One region of the Pseudoalteromonas sp. SA25 genome, then DNA from elsewhere that is predicted to be linked to it. Evidence: predicted binding sites of a transcription regulator. Region 1 holds the regulator's gene; each other region holds the start of a gene.
The links. The regulator LexA, encoded in region 1, represses DNA repair genes until DNA is damaged. The targets are predictions, from matches to a motif close to TACTGTATNNNNATACAGTA.
Positions count from the first base shown of each region.

Region 2: GQR45_RS14570 (SulA-like leucine-rich domain-containing protein) is a predicted target of LexA. The motif match lies at 1,609-1,628, and genes of this name have one in related genera.
Region 3: GQR45_RS06230 (exonuclease domain-containing protein) is a predicted target of LexA. The motif match lies at 1,750-1,769, and genes of this name have one in related genera.
Region 4: dinB (DNA polymerase IV) is a predicted target of LexA. The motif match lies at 2,982-3,001, and genes of this name have one in related genera.

Region 1 covers NZ_WTKV01000024.1:15,822-19,754, forward strand. The annotation lists gene GQR45_RS17210 (PaaI family thioesterase) at 1-420, opposite strand, end outside; gene lexA (transcriptional repressor LexA) at 588-1,205, shown strand; gene coxB (cytochrome c oxidase subunit II) at 1,689-2,831, shown strand; gene ctaD (cytochrome c oxidase subunit I) at 2,831-3,933, shown strand, end outside.
Region 2 covers NZ_WTKV01000017.1:85,705-89,637, reverse strand. The annotation lists gene GQR45_RS14580 (NCS2 family permease) at 1-769, opposite strand, end outside; gene GQR45_RS14575 (SEL1-like repeat protein) at 888-1,352, shown strand; gene GQR45_RS14570 (SulA-like leucine-rich domain-containing protein) at 1,651-2,085, shown strand; gene GQR45_RS14565 (YchJ family protein) at 2,124-2,603, shown strand; gene GQR45_RS14560 (diguanylate cyclase) at 2,677-3,594, opposite strand; gene GQR45_RS14555 (DUF6172 family protein) at 3,788-3,933, opposite strand, start outside.
Region 3 covers NZ_WTKV01000005.1:205,567-209,499, reverse strand. The annotation lists gene GQR45_RS06230 (exonuclease domain-containing protein) at 1-1,738, opposite strand, end outside; partial or broken gene GQR45_RS21325 (protein phosphatase) at 1,867-1,938, shown strand; partial or broken gene GQR45_RS06225 (protein phosphatase) at 2,203-2,616, shown strand; gene GQR45_RS06220 (hypothetical protein) at 2,708-3,001, opposite strand; gene GQR45_RS06215 (ATP-binding protein) at 3,193-3,933, opposite strand, start outside.
Region 4 covers NZ_WTKV01000007.1:93,578-97,510, forward strand. The annotation lists gene GQR45_RS07710 (methyl-accepting chemotaxis protein) at 1-194, shown strand, start outside; gene GQR45_RS07715 (leucyl aminopeptidase family protein) at 267-1,787, opposite strand; gene dinB (DNA polymerase IV) at 1,917-2,969, opposite strand; gene GQR45_RS07725 (thioesterase family protein) at 3,697-3,933, shown strand, end outside.

The sequences.
Region 1 (3,933 bases):
TGCGGTCATTTTTGATACGCAGCACAGCTCATTGCGGCTATTTGTAATTTTTATTTCCCACACTGAACTACGTTTGCCAATATGAAACGCTCTTGCCGTTGCTGTTAAAGTGCCGTTGCGAGATGCTTTTAAATGACTTGCGCTAATTTCCTGCCCCACGCAGTAAAATTTTGTAAAATCGACAACAAAGTTAGCTGCATAGCTGGCAACTGTTTCGGCAAGTACAACGTTAGCACCGCCGTGAACCATTCCCATTGGGTTATGATGCTCAGGAATTGCCGGCATAGTGGCTACTAAGTAATCATCACCAATTTCAGTGACTTCTATTCCCATGGTTTTCATTAATGTTCCTTGGCCATCAATGCCTTGTTCTAACTGCTTGCACAGCTCTAAAGTGATGGGCTGGTACCAAATACTCATAATGACTCCTTTGCTTTTTTAATCATTTATAAACCTAGCTTTAGTTATATCCCTAAAATGTACACAAGTGAAATTACTTTGGCTATTTTAAGGCTTAATTTAAATTTGCGATTTTTATTTAACTGTATATACTCACAGTTAAATGTACTGTATGGAAAACCAGTTGTATGCGACCATTAACGAACCGCCAAGCTCAAATACTCGAACTAATTAAAGTTTTTATTAAAGACACTGGTATGCCTCCTACACGTGCTGAAATAGCGCAAACATTAGGTTTTAAAAGTGCCAATGCTGCTGAAGAACATTTAAAAGCACTTGCTAAAAAAGGCGCAATTAAAATGAAACCAGGTGCAAGCCGTGGTATTCAGTTAATTGAAGAAGAAGAGCCAGAACAATTAGGTTTACCGCTTATAGGGCGTGTTGCTGCTGGTTCACCTATTTTGGCGCAAGAGCACGTTGAAAGTCACTGCAAAATCGATCCATTAATGTTTAAACCGGCTGCAGATTTTTTACTACGCGTTAACGGTATGAGCATGAAAGATATTGGTATTATGGATGGTGATTTACTTGCTGTACATCGTACTCAAACCGCTGAAAACGGGCAAGTTGTTGTTGCCCGCCTAGACGAAGACGTAACTGTAAAACGTCTTGAGAAAGCGGGTCGTAAAGTATTACTTCATGCTGAAAACGACGATTTTGAATCTATTGAAGTAGATCTTGAGAATGAGTCTTTTAATATTGAAGGCTTAGCCGTTGGCGTTATAAGAAACGCTGATTGGATGTGACTTTAAAAATAGCTTTTAAACAAGCAGTTTTATAAATGCGTACTAATTAGTACGCATTTTCTGTTTTAAATTCGCACTAAAAATAGGGCATAAATAGCTCACTGACAATTTAAGCTGTAAACTTTTTTGCACTTATATTTTCCCCCTCCGAATGCGTTAAACCCCTTTGTTTTGCTCATCTTTTGAACTTCCTATTACCTAGTTGGTTACTGATTTTTTATTAATTACTCAATATCACCTGATTGTTTTTTATACTAAAACTTGCTTGTTGTTCATTTTTTAGCTAATTATTAATGTGCTGAGCTAATAATAACTCACAGCTTTTTAGTTTTGAGAACACACAATATACACAAACACGTTGTTGGCGCAGCAAAACCAATCAATATTAAATGAGATTGACTAAAAAAATAAAAATAACGAATTGGCGTTTAAGCCGTATGCCTCTTCGCTTTGCATTCGCAATAGCATCAAAGGAGCCGTCACATGGGTAAACTGACCTCTACCTTGTGGCTTATATTATGTGTTTTTTCGCACCCAGTTTTGGCTAACAGCCAATACAATATGCGCAAAGGCGTAACCGATATAAGCAATAATGTATATCAGCTGCACATGACCATATTTATAATATGTTGTGTGATTGGGGTGATAGTGTTCGCAATTATGTTTTGGGCACTTATTCATCACCGCAAATCTAAAGGGGCTGTACCTGCCCAATTTCACGAAAGCACTAAAGTAGAAATACTTTGGACTGCAATCCCGTTTGTTATTTTAATTGCTATGGCAGTACCAGCCACTAAAACCCTAATTGCAATGGAAGATGCCAGCAAAGCTGATCTCACTATTAAAATTACAGGCTCGCAATGGAAATGGCATTATGAATATATGGGTGAAGATGTAGAGTTTTACTCTATTTTATCTACCCCGCAAGATGAAATAGCGAATCTTGCAGATAAAAATCCTAACTACTTACTTGAGGTTGATAAACCTCTCGTACTGCCAATAAATCAAAAAGTACGATTTTTAATGACTTCTGATGATGTTATTCACTCTTGGTGGGTACCTGATTTTGCAGTTAAAAAAGATGCGAATCCCGGCTTTATAAACGAAACATGGACGAACATAAACGAAGAAGGTACTTACCGAGGCCAATGTGCTGAGTTGTGTGGTAAAGATCATGGCTTTATGCCCGTTGTGGTGGTCGCTAAATCTGAGGCTGATTTTAAAACATGGCTTGCAGATGCAAAGCAGGCTAAACAAAAAGCAGCATTAGCAGATGCCGCATTACTTGATAAAACCCTCCCAAAAGAAGAGTTAATGACTTTAGGAGAACAAGTATATATGGCTAATTGTGCTGCATGTCATCAACCTACTGGCATGGGATTACCGGGTGTATTTCCTGCACTTAAAGGCAGCCCTATAGTGCTTGGCGATATAAAAGATCACATTGATGTAGTTATCCATGGACGACCTGGTACGGCAATGCAAGCTTTTGCCAAGCAGTTATCTATAAAGCAATTAGCTGCGGTTATTACTTATAAGCGTAATGCGTGGGGTAATGATACGGGTGATGTTATTCAACCGAGTCAAATACAGGCAGCACTTGATGCCAAAGTGGAGGCGAACTAATGAGTAGCATAGTAGAACAACCTAACGCCAATGAAGCTCATCATGCTCATCACCCAGCTAAGGGTTTTAAACGCTGGCTTTACACAACTAATCATAAAGATATAGGTAGTTTATATTTAATTTTTTCGCTGACCATGTTCTTAATTGGTGGTGGAATGGCCATGGTGATCAGAGCTGAATTATTTCAACCAGGTTTACAGTTGGTCGATCCTCACTTTTTTAATCAAATGACCACAGTGCATGGTTTAATTATGGTGTTTGGTGCGGTTATGCCGGCCTTTACAGGCCTTGCTAACTGGATGATACCACTCATGATTGGCGCGCCAGATATGGCATTGCCAAGAATGAATAACTGGAGCTTTTGGATTTTACCGTTTGCGTTTTTAATCCTATTGGCATCGTTATTTATGCCTGGTGGGGGTCCTGCATTTGGTTGGACTTTTTATGCACCACTGTCTACAACATACAGTAATGATAATACTGCATTGTTTGTATTTGCCGTACATATTATGGGGATTAGTTCAATAATGGGCGCAATCAATGTGATTGTAACCATAGTGAACTTACGTGCCCCAGGCATGACATGGATGAAGTTGCCCTTATTTGTATGGACGTGGTTAATTACTGCCTTTTTATTAATAGCGGTAATGCCAGTGCTTGCAGGGGCTGTCACTATGGTACTTACCGATAAGTATTTTGCGACCAGCTTTTTTGATGCCGCAGGCGGTGGCGACCCGGTGATGTTCCAACACATTTTTTGGTTTTTTGGTCATCCCGAAGTATACATAATGATTCTTCCTGCCTTTGGCATTATATCTACAATAGTACCTACCTTTTCTCGTAAAAAACTTTTTGGCTATGCCTCAATGGTATACGCCACATCCTCCATAGCACTATTGAGCTTTATTGTATGGGCTCATCATATGTTTACCACTGGGATGCCGGTCGCTGGCGAGTTGTTTTTTATGTACGCGACCATGCTTATATCGGTACCTACAGGAGTAAAAGTATTTAATTGGGTTGCCACAATGTGGAAAGGCTCAATAACTTTTGAAGTGCCAATGCTTTTTAGTATTGCGTTTATTGTGCTGTTTACCTTAGG
Region 2 (3,933 bases), on a different contig from region 1:
CCGAAGTATCAAAAAGATCGACAAACAAGAAAGCAAAAATAACACTCATCATTGATATATCAAAAGCGGCTGCAAAATCTAGCTGCATAAAAGTAGGCATTATTGATGGTGGCATAGCCATAACACCGTGATATTCAACAAGCCCAAAACTTAGAGCAATGCCAGTCACTAATAAAATACTAATAAGCACGCCACTTTTAAAGTCGCGATATAAAAGCGCTGCAATTACAAAAAAGCTTAATATAGCCAATAACGGACCTGGAGAAGTAATGTCGCCCAACTGTACTAATGTTGCCGGGCTTGAGACAATAATACCTGCATTTTTAAGGGCAATTAATGCTAAAAAAGCACCTATACCCGTTGCGATTGCTCGCTTGAGCACCAGAGGTATGGCATTAATAATCCACTCTCTGACTTTAAATAAGCTTAAAAACAAAAATATACAACCCGACATAAATACAGCCCCTAACGCGGCTTGCCAGGTATAACCCATTCCTAATACGACACCATACGTAAAAAAGGCATTTAGTCCCATACCAGGCGCTAATGCTAATGGATAGTTAGCCCATAAACCCATTATAAAACAGCCTATCGCAGCTGCTATACATGTCGCTACAAATGCAGCCCCTTGATCCATCCCAGCCTCTGCGAGCATAGCCGGGTTTACTAATACAATGTATACCATAGTTATAAAGGTAGTTAGGCCAGCAACGCATTCGCGTTTAACTGTTGAATTATTTTCGCTCAGTTTAAATAAGGCTTCGAACATAATAAACTTGTGATAGTAAAAAGTGGCGAGATTTTAACATAAAAATTATCTTTTACAGGACATTTTACCTTGCTATATACTAAACTGTTAAAGTAGTTAAAATAATAAATGAACCAATATGCTTAAAACAACACCTTGTGAGCAAGACTTAGAGCAACAGCTAGATAATATTTTAGGTTTTGTTACTCAACCCGAAAATACCTCTGTGCCCGTTGATAATAAAAAAGATGAGCAAAGTACGTTAAATAAAGCCCTATATTATTTAAAAAATAATCAAGCTCCATTGGCTGCAAAATGGATGCGACTTGCTGCAATGGCGGGAAACCATAGAGCACAGTTTTATTTAGGTTTATTTTTTGTGAAAGGTGAAGGCGTGCCACAAAGTGTATTTCATGCTGTAGCTTGGTTAAGCTTAGCAAGTAGCCAAGGGTACGCCCCTGCCACTGCAGCGGTTACAGATATACGCAAACATATCGAAACTAAGCGATTTAAAGATGCTCAATGTTATGCGGCAAGTTTGTACGAACAAATTCACCAACTCCAGTTTTCTCATATGATCCCTCGCACGAGTGAAAACACATAAGCTAACTATGGCAGAAGTACTGTATGCAGTGTTAAAAAATACTATATATGGTTATAAAGATAATCCTATACAGTATAAAACCCCAAAATGAAGACACTACGCAAAAATTTATTTTTAGAATACCTTCTCAAAAACAACCCTATAACAACATGATTAATAAAGAATTATAAATTCAAAAAATAAAAACAATGATCAAAAGCTGAATGATTGTACAAATAAATAGCATAAAAGGCTTGCACGAAAGCACTGTATAAACTACTGTATATGAATACTGTATAAAAACCCAGTGAGTGAAATTATGTTACAGCCTATTACCGTAAGAACAGTTAAAAGTTACCAACAAGATGAGCAAAGCGATTGCGTGAATTTGATTCAAATTGAAGATGAAATTTCAGCGACCTTTGAGCTTTTAAAAGTATTACACCAATACAATAGCTCTAATGCATGGACGTTACTAATTGCTCCAGATCACGTACCTAGCAAAGCTTTACTTGACTCATGCTCTATTGATACAAGTAAATTACTTGTTATTAGACAGAAGCACCTAGTAAATTTAGAGTATGTATTAAATTCTGCATTACATAACGGAAACTTTGCAGCGGTAATTACCTGGACCGATATAGTTAATAACCAACTACTTACGAATCTATCGTTCGATTTAAGTAAAACGAATACAAAACTATACTGTTTTACTAAAAAGTCTCAAACAACAGAGATATCACTCGCCCAATAAGCTTGTTAAACTAATGTTTTAGACTTTGTATTATTATTATGACTTCACTCAATACCACATTATGTTTTTGCAGCAGTGGGCAAAATTATGCCGATTGCTGCGAGCCGCTTCACTTATCTGTTAAGCAAGCTGACTCTCCTGAACAACTTATGCGCTCACGATTCAGTGCTTATGTTATTAAAAATGCAGAATATGTTTATCAAACCTACGCAAAAGAAAAACAAGCTGAAAATCCGGTTAAAGAAATCAATGATTTTGCTAACAGCTGTCGATTTATAAATCTTGATGTAATTGGGTCAAGCCATGATGACGATACTGGGACTGTAGAATTTAAAGCCCAATATTTTTATCAAAACTTATTTTGTGAGCTTCACGAAAAATCGCAGTTTATTAAAGAAAACACTCAATGGCGTTATTTAGATGGCACTATATATCCTGTTGAAGATATTAAAGTGGGCAGAAATGATGACTGCCCATGTGGTAGCAATAAAAAGTACAAAAAATGTCATAGCGTGTAATAAATAATCTTATTTAATATTTATCAACTACAAGGTGTTTTTAAGTGGCAAATGATTTATTAGCTAACTAAACTTAAAAACACACTTTGTTACGCCCTTGCATTTTAGACTCATACATTTTTTCATCTGCGATCTGCAAGGTGTTTTTGTTATTTACGTATGGTTGTAGGGTTGCACCGCCAATACTAATAGTCACAAAGTCATATTCTGAATATTTGTGTAATATTCCTAAATCGGCCACATTTTGTTTAATTTTATCAGCAACACAAATCGCACCTTCAGTGCTTGTATGCGGTAGAACAACTACAAACTCTTCGCCGCCATAACGCGCAACAAAATCGGTTGGCCTTTGCAAACTATTAGTAATAGTTTGTGCAACAAGGTTTAAAACCGTATCGCCTTGCACATGACCATAAAGATCGTTGTATTGCTTAAAGTAGTCTATATCGATGAGTAATAGTGCATAGTCGACTTTTTCTCGTAAGGCGCTTCGTTCCATTTTAGAAAAATGCGCATCAAAATAACGACGATTGAATACCTTTGTTAAATCATCTAGAAATACTTTTTGATTGAGTAAGTCATGTTGCAGTTTCATCGTAATATGGGCGCGCACTCTTCTATATAAAGTTTCCGAGTTAGTTGGTTTCTTTATAAAATCTACAGCCCCTGCTTCCCAGCACTCTTCTTCTTGATTTTCAGATGAGGTTACAAAAATAACGGGGATATCTTGTGTTTCAGATATATTTTTTAATTTTAGACATGTTTCAATACCACTCATTCCTTCCATATTAATATCGAGTAGTATTATATCTGGCGGATTATGTTTACAAATTTCAATCGCATCCTCACCACAGCTCGTTGTTGTTACACTAAAATGCTCTGATAATATTTTTTTTAATACAATTAAGCTTAATAGCTGATCGTCAACGACAAGTACCTTAGAGCTCTTTAAGCTTAATTTCAATTGGTGGTCAGAGTAATTTATCGGCATGGTACAACTGTTTTGTTTTTTTAATTAAACACACCCTATATCACTACATTTTGTTATGCAAATGTTAATAAAGTAAAATTCTACTTATTGGTTACTAATAAAAATGATTTATGGTGAATCTTTAATGCATAAAAACAAAAAATGAGCCACTTGGGCTCATTTTAAAACTTCGAACACTTAATTAAATTAGGTGTTATTCGTCATCATCTAAATCTAACTGTTGACGTTGAGCAGGTCGAGCTAAAATCTCTACATAGAAAGAGGTCAAACCTTGCTTTTCAATTTCGCCAATTTGGTTACTTAATTCAGCAACGTGAACAACTTGCGCATCTTCAGCTG
Region 3 (3,933 bases), on a different contig from region 1:
GCACTTTTACAAGGCCTATTTCGGTAATACGGTTACCGCCTTTTAAGCCGCCTGTGGTTTCTATATCGACCACACTGTAAATACGGTGTGGATCTACAAACCATTTAACTGCAGCAATATGTACCGTAAAGCCCACATTTTTTAAATTATCAATAGTGGTTAGTTGGTTGCGTCTAAGTTTGTCGCCCGGTGCTTTTACCTCTTCAAAATGTACTTGGCCATTATTAATTACCATTAAGTCGGGGTAGCCGTCTTTTAGCTGTAAATAATGTTTGCTCATGGCTGTTAAGTGCGCAATTAGTGCCTTAATAGGGCTGTTTAAAATAAGCGCTTCTAACGGCTCTAATAAATTGCTGCGCCATCTAAACAAACCGTTAGGCTGCTCAAAGTATTGCGCTGCATTTTTGCATACTAAATTAAGTAATGCTTGCGACGTTTGGCACTGCGCTAAACGCTCATTAATTTGCGCGTATTGCGCTTCATAAAAATTACCAAGTCTTAATACTTGCGGATAAATATCAAACTCATTGCATGGCGGATAAGGCGACTCCACAAATAACTCATGCCAAAATACTAAACCAAACAAACTTTGCCAAAGCGTGTTTTCGGTATTAAATACAGCCATACCTTGGCGAGTATAATAATCGTTTACGCCCTGCTCTACTTCACCTCGGTACAGTTCATCTATTTCTAACACGCACTGAGTGTTGGCAAGCATGGCACTTAAACGAGAACGTGTTTTTTTATTAAACTTACGCATTAAAAAATCGTCAGCAAAATACAGTAAATCATCAGTGAGCGGGTTTTCGATAATGGCTTCTAATCGAGCTTTTACCCACTCTTTATTGCCAAGCCTGTATTGCTCTCTTATTTGAATTTCTTGTGCTTCGCTATCATCCGCGCACCCTTCTAGTAAGCTAAAAGCAAGTTCGCTATCAACTGTTTTTAGCTGCCTATAAAGCCTAACTAATAATTTGTTTTTTAATACAACGGCAATGGCACCATGTGCAGCTTGCACTAAAACCTGCGACGCTAAAGCAACGTAATCACTCTCATCTGTAATATTTTTAAATGCTAACCGGTAACGGTTTAGTAAATAGTTTGATTGTGCTTCGTCAAGTGTTTCAAAGCGTGACAAGCTCTCACTGTGTCCTTCGCGCGTAGCGGTTAAGCCTAAGTCTCGCATTACAAAACGATTTTGATGATTTACATCACCACCGCTTAGTTTGCCTGCAAATAAAAACTCAAAATACTCGTAGTAGTCATTGCGATTATTAATTACATACTGGCTATAAAGTGGCGCAAGCTCTTGTGGGCATTCCTTAAAAAACTCACGCGCAATATCCACCAGCGCGCTTTTAGCGGCGCTCTTTTTAAAGCTTATTTGCTCGTCGTAATTACTTAGTAACTCAACCAAAGAAGGTTTGGTTAAGTGCGCTAAAAGCTGCGAATAATGCTGCTCGTTTGGCTCAAATAAAATGCCCGCTTTTTTTAGCGTATAAATAGCCTGATGCGGCGATGTTATTTCTTCATAATTAAGCGATTGCGCCTGCACCAAATAAGGCTTGCGCGAATACACCCGCGCCAACATGCACTGGCTTTGCTCATCTAGCTGGTTAATTTTACTAATAAATTCACTATGTTTAGGCTCAAGTAAATGCATACATTTACTTGTTACAAACTCAATAAGCTCTTTAAAATGCGCTAAATAGTATTTTGCTGGTAATTCTTTTTTCATAATATCGCCACAACTGTATATAAAAACAGTATCTAGTATTTGCGCTTATTATTCAATCTTAAACTTGTAACTAAAACACGCTATAGTGAGCTTATTAAAGCAAATTCATTAAAAATAAAGGACTTACCATGAGCGCGCATCCGTACGATGTTTTATCACTCAACAACGGCGCAAATATTATTTTTACGCCTTGCTCAGGGCCTGCTGACCTTTCAGGATTAAATTTGTTCAATCTAGGGGGGATTTAATCGCGGCGCGAGGCTTGTAACCTAGTGGGCTAAGTAAAAGCCGAGCAACAAAGAGTCAATCCCCCCTAGGCAGAACCCTTCGGGCAGCGCATGTTTGGCATTTATACTGCGTTATCGCCTATTTATGGGGAACAACCACACTACATAAGCTCTTCCTTGCCTAAATACCAAACATACTGCTGCAAAATTAACCTCGAAAGATAAACAGGCCCCAGTACAAAAACACAAAACTTAGCGGATTCAATCGCCACATTAAAAGCTGCTGGCGCTAACGTGCTGCTGTCGCTTATGTCGCAAAAAGAACTTGAAAAAAACAACGTAGAAACAATTAATAGTGAGTGCAATAAGCACGATATAACCTGGTTTCATTTACCTATAAATGACGACGAAGCACCCAAACAACCTTTTACATCAAGCTGGAACACCCACAAAACCGACATACTACAGGCCATACAACACAAACAAACCATTACCATACATTGCAAAGGCGGTACAGGGTTGGTCGCTGCGCTTATTTTAAATTCGACAGGTTACACAAAAGAAGAAGTATACAGCCTAGTACAAGGCATTCGCCCTAAAGCACTGACTATAGAGCTACAAAAAGAGTACTTTGAGAACTTTGAGGTGTAAGACAGAGACTGGGGAGGATTTAGCACTATAAATAGTGCTCAAAATACTTTTCATACTAGTTGTGGATTAGCGTTGATAAGCGGACAACTTGTTAGGTTTTATTTTCAAAATAATTTCGAGGTTTTTCATCTGCAACTATAGCAGCGAGTTTTTCATGAAAGCCAACAATATGCCTGGATTTAAACTTTTGGGGGCTAAAAGAAATTATCTTTGCCATTTCAATTATCTCGTCAATTCCTCGGGTTAGATAACACTCAGTTTCATCAACGCTTAAAATGATATCTCGACTATATAACCCGACAGAACCACACATCACAGACAAGAAATACTCATCATCATGCTCATATAGAGTCCAACTCCAAGGTTTTTCATCAATTATTCTCACGTAGGGCCACCTAAACATAACGAGGCTACAGAATAACTCCAACAGCCAAATTCAATTAAATAATGAGTTTCTGCAATTAACTCTAAACGTTTTCAAAACATTAAGTTATGCATTCTTTGGAATCCATAAAACAGACTGTTTTTCTTAAAAAAAGAGTAATTCTATAGCCTGAATGCCAAAATCAGGTGTAGCTACGCTGACACCCGCATTTTCTTGTTACGCGTCGACGCTATAATTTTTCGATATGTTTGCTCCAACTTCAAAGCCAGCGTCTCACGGCTCCCAGAGCCAGCACGTATAAGTTTAGATGCCCATTCAAGATTGTCCCTAAGTTCTCGAAACGCCTCTTCTGAAACTAACTTATCGTCCATAAAAAATTCAGATACCTCGATCATTCTATTAAAGTTTATACTTCTAATATCTCCACCGTTTACAGAATTTATGATTGCTCGACCAGCGACCTCATACATAGAATTATTAACAGACTCTTCCCATATAGCATCAACAACCTCAATACTCAGATCTTTAAACTGCTCCCATTTTTCTTTTCTAGATATCTTTATTAACTTAGACAGATGCTCATAGCAGGTAACAAAATGGCGAATTTTATTTTCATAACTTGTAGCATTATTCGCTTGATTGTAACTTGCATACACATATCGCTCTCCCCATTGAGCATCAAATTTACCTAAACTATGAAGGGCATTTTTACAAACATCTAATATTGCGCTACTACTTCCATAATTAACTTCTGTTTGATACCACATTTCAAAAAATGCGAGCTTTCTTTGGCCCTTAATGAATGCATCAGAGAATGATTTTCTAGCAACCTCATTAGTAACACTAGGATCTTCATAGTCAGTCTTTGCAAGAATAAAGAAAAGATCACTATTTTCTTTGTATCGTGGTTTTCTTATCAGTGAACGTGCCGT
Region 4 (3,933 bases), on a different contig from region 1:
TGAACAGCCAAATCGCACGCGCCACAGAGCAGCAAACTCAAGCTGCCGACGAGGTTAATTTACGTATTAATGAGCTATCTCAATCAACTGAGCAATCATTAAATAATACTAAACAGCTTACCGATGCCAGTGATAATCTTAAACAAAGTAGCCAAGAGCTTTCGAGCGTAGTTAATCGTTTTAAATTAGATTAATCGATACCGTTCTCATAAAATGCAAAAAGCCCTGAATTAACAGGGCTTTTTTATTGCATGTAAGTTTTTAGCTTACAAACAGTAACGTGCAAACAAGCTCGTTACTGATGCAGCCGTTGGCTTGCCATGCTGCCAATCACCGCCTTCAACACCGCTTCCTGCAATGTCCATATGCACATAAGGCAAAGGTTGCGCAGAGTCGTTACCGTGCTTATCAAGCCCACCAACAATAGCCATAAACGCCATAGGGAACTGATGTCCACGCGCAGTAACTGCAGATGCCGCATTATTGCTCGAGAGTACATCGTCTGCTAGCGTGCGTGGTTTAATAAAGTCGTAATCTTCACGGCGAGAGCGCGATACTTCTGCGCCATCGGCCCACAAATCTCCAAGGTCAGCTATTTGACGTGAAACACCAGCGCTACGAGCTGGACCGTTTTCAACATACGCACCGTAAGGACCCATTGCACGTGCCGCGTGACCCGTTAATGTAGCAACAGTAAACAACGTTGGGTTTATTTCGCCTTTAGCTAAATCTTTCATTTCGCTAAGCAGGTCGCCCATTGCTAAGCGCCCTTCTGCATCGGTATTACCAATGCGTACACGGATACCTTCGCGGCTAGTAATAATTTCATCTGGCACAAAACAATCAGAACCAATAGAGTTACGAACAACAGCCAAGTACGATACTACTTTAACGCCTTTAGGCTGATAATCCGCAACGGCTTTCATAAAGCCCGCAACAGAAGCAGCGCCGCCTTTATCACGGCTCATGCCTGCCATATGGCCACCTACTTTTAAATCTGCACCGCCTGTATCGTATACAAGACCCTTACCTACAAACATAAGTGTACGAGTAATTTCGCCCTCTGGTACATATTCAAGCTTAACAACACGTGGGTGATGGCGCTCAACTGCATACGATGCACGAGCAACAGTGCTTAGCATTGGGTAGTTTTTATCAATAGCTGCAATATCATCAATTACGTCAACTGCAATGCTTGAGCCTTTAAATAAATCAACGCAGTAATCAGCAAAACGTGGTGGAGCCATACGCTCAGGTTCGGTGCCACACAAGTCACGCGCGGCATATTGGCCTGCAGCAATTGCATTAACAGCTTTGATTGTTTGCTCGCTTGCGCCAACTAAACCAATTTGAGTAATAGGTTCAATACTTTTACCGTGATATTCACGCGCTTCTAATGGCTGCCATAAGGCTTGGCAAGCGCCTAAATAAGCAACTTCTAAAGCATGCTGATAACGGCTATCGCCATTTAAATTTGGTAAAAATAATGCAGGGTTAACACTACCCGACGCTTTTGCTTCGTTAATTGCTAATTTAGCAGCATCAAAATAACGGCGAACATCGTCGTAATCTCTATTTAACGGACCCGTTGGCGCAAGTACAACGCGTTTGTTTTCAATCACTAATAAAGTAACTTGTTTACCAATACGAGAATCAACTTTTGCTTGGTCTAAAATAGCATCACGTAATGAGTTATTTGGTAATAGAGAAAAGTCATCACTAATAATAATAAGCGCATCATGAGATGTGCATTCAAGGCTTGCACTAACCGCTTGAGGGTATGCCATAAATAAAGTCCTGTTAGAAAACATAAGCCCCTATTATCGTCGATTTAAATATTGAAGACCAGCAAGGTGCGATGAGCTAATTATACAACTTGCCAATAAATGGCAACTTGGGGTTACAGGCTTTACAGCTTAATCGAGAATACTCAGTTGGAAGTTTTGTTCTGGCTCGCTTTTAATGCCAACGCCTATGCCAAGTAATCTTACAGGTTGTTGTAGCCCTCGTTGATAGGCCTTAGTAAGGAGTTGAATAAATATTTCTGTGTTTAGCTCGTGGTATGCCTGATCGGCTGAGGTCACTACAAAATTTGCAAACTTCACTTTAACACTCAGCTTATTAATACGGTTTTGTAATTGCTGTTTATTAAGCCTTAAAACTAATTCGTCTAACAATTTTGGCAGCTCATCTAAGCACTCTTGCAAACTTGTTTTATTGTATTCGTAGGTATGCTCAACACTCAGCGACTTTCTGATGCGATCTGTTGATACTTTACCAACATATTCACCTGCACATTTTTGATAAAGCGACACACCAAAATTACCCACATGTTGCTGCATCCAGTTAACGCCTTTTTCACGTACATCCTTGCCGGTATATAAGCCTTTTAAATTTAGCTTTTCGAGCGTTACTTTACCCACCCCCGGAATTTTCCCCAGCGGTAATTGCGCTAAAAAGTCATCGACCTCATGAGGCAAAACGACAAATTGACCATTCGGTTTTTTTTCGTCGCTGGCTATTTTGGCAATAAATTTAATCGGTGCAATGCCTGCTGATGCAGTGAGCCCGGTGGCATTGTAAATATCGGCTCTTATTTGCTGTGCAATAAGTGTGGCACTGCCTTTACAAGCGGTGCTGTCTGTTACATCTAGGTAGGCTTCGTCTAAAGAAAGAGGTTCAACTAAATCTGTGTAGCGGCTAAATACTTCACGTATTTGATTTGAAGCTTCTTTGTATACAGCCATGCGCCCAGGGACAATAACTAAATCGGGGCATAATTGTTTAGCATGATAGTTCGACATAGCCGATCGCACGCCATATTCTCTAGCTATATAGTTAGCGGTTGAGAGTACGCCTCGTCGGCTATTGCCTCCAATAGCAAGCGGTACACATGCAAGTTTTGGATTATCTCGCATTTCTACTGCTGCATAAAAGCAATCCATGTCTATGTGAATAAACTTCTTCATCACCACAACAATAACTGGTTATTTATACAGTCATTATTATAGAATCAAATGTGATAAGCAAGCCTAGGGCCTGTTTATCTTTCGAGGTTAAATTTGCAGCAGTATGTTTGGTATTTAGGCAAGGCAGAGCCTATGTAGTGTGGTTATTCCCCATAAATAGGCGATAACGTAGCACAAATGCCAAACATACGCTGCCCGAAGGGTTCTGCCTAGGGGCAATTTACTCTTTGTTGCCTACATGGATGTAGGTAAGGGGCGTGAGCAGGACGCGGAAGCTTTGCTCGGTTTTTACTTAGCCCACTAGGTCACAAACCTCGCGCCGCGATTAAATAGCCCCTAGATTGAAAAAATTTTAATCCTGAAAGGTCAACAGGCCCTAGTTAACTATTAAAAAAAGCGCTTATTACCTTCTTGCTCTTTATAACCGCGCAACCAAAACATAACCTCGAAAAAAAACCCCGCTAACATCAAAATAATAGCGCCTGATTCGTTACCCATTGCGTAACAGGTAAAAGAGGCTATAAAAACCAAACAAGCTAAGGACCAGTTAATTATGTTCTGCATATTTCTACCTCTGTGTGTTTTCTGTGTTTGTCTGTGTAATTTAACTGTAGACCTAAAATTAAATAGGTACAATCATCTTATAAAAAAACATGCCATTAATTACCTTGAGCTCGTAACCCCATGTTGATAATCTAAGTACTTTAAAATTAAGGGCCAATAAATAATGCAAACGTTTAAAGATCAGCACCCTATCCATACCGACATCACCGTAGCGTGGGCTGATATGGATGCACTACAACACGTAAATAATGTAGTGTATTTACGTTACTTTGAAATAGCCCGAATCGACTTCTTAAATAAAATAAATCTGTTCGATACAATAAGCCCTAATGGCGTGGGCCCGGTAATAAGCGAAAATAACATTCGTTATAAACGCCCAGTTACATTCCCAGATACGCTT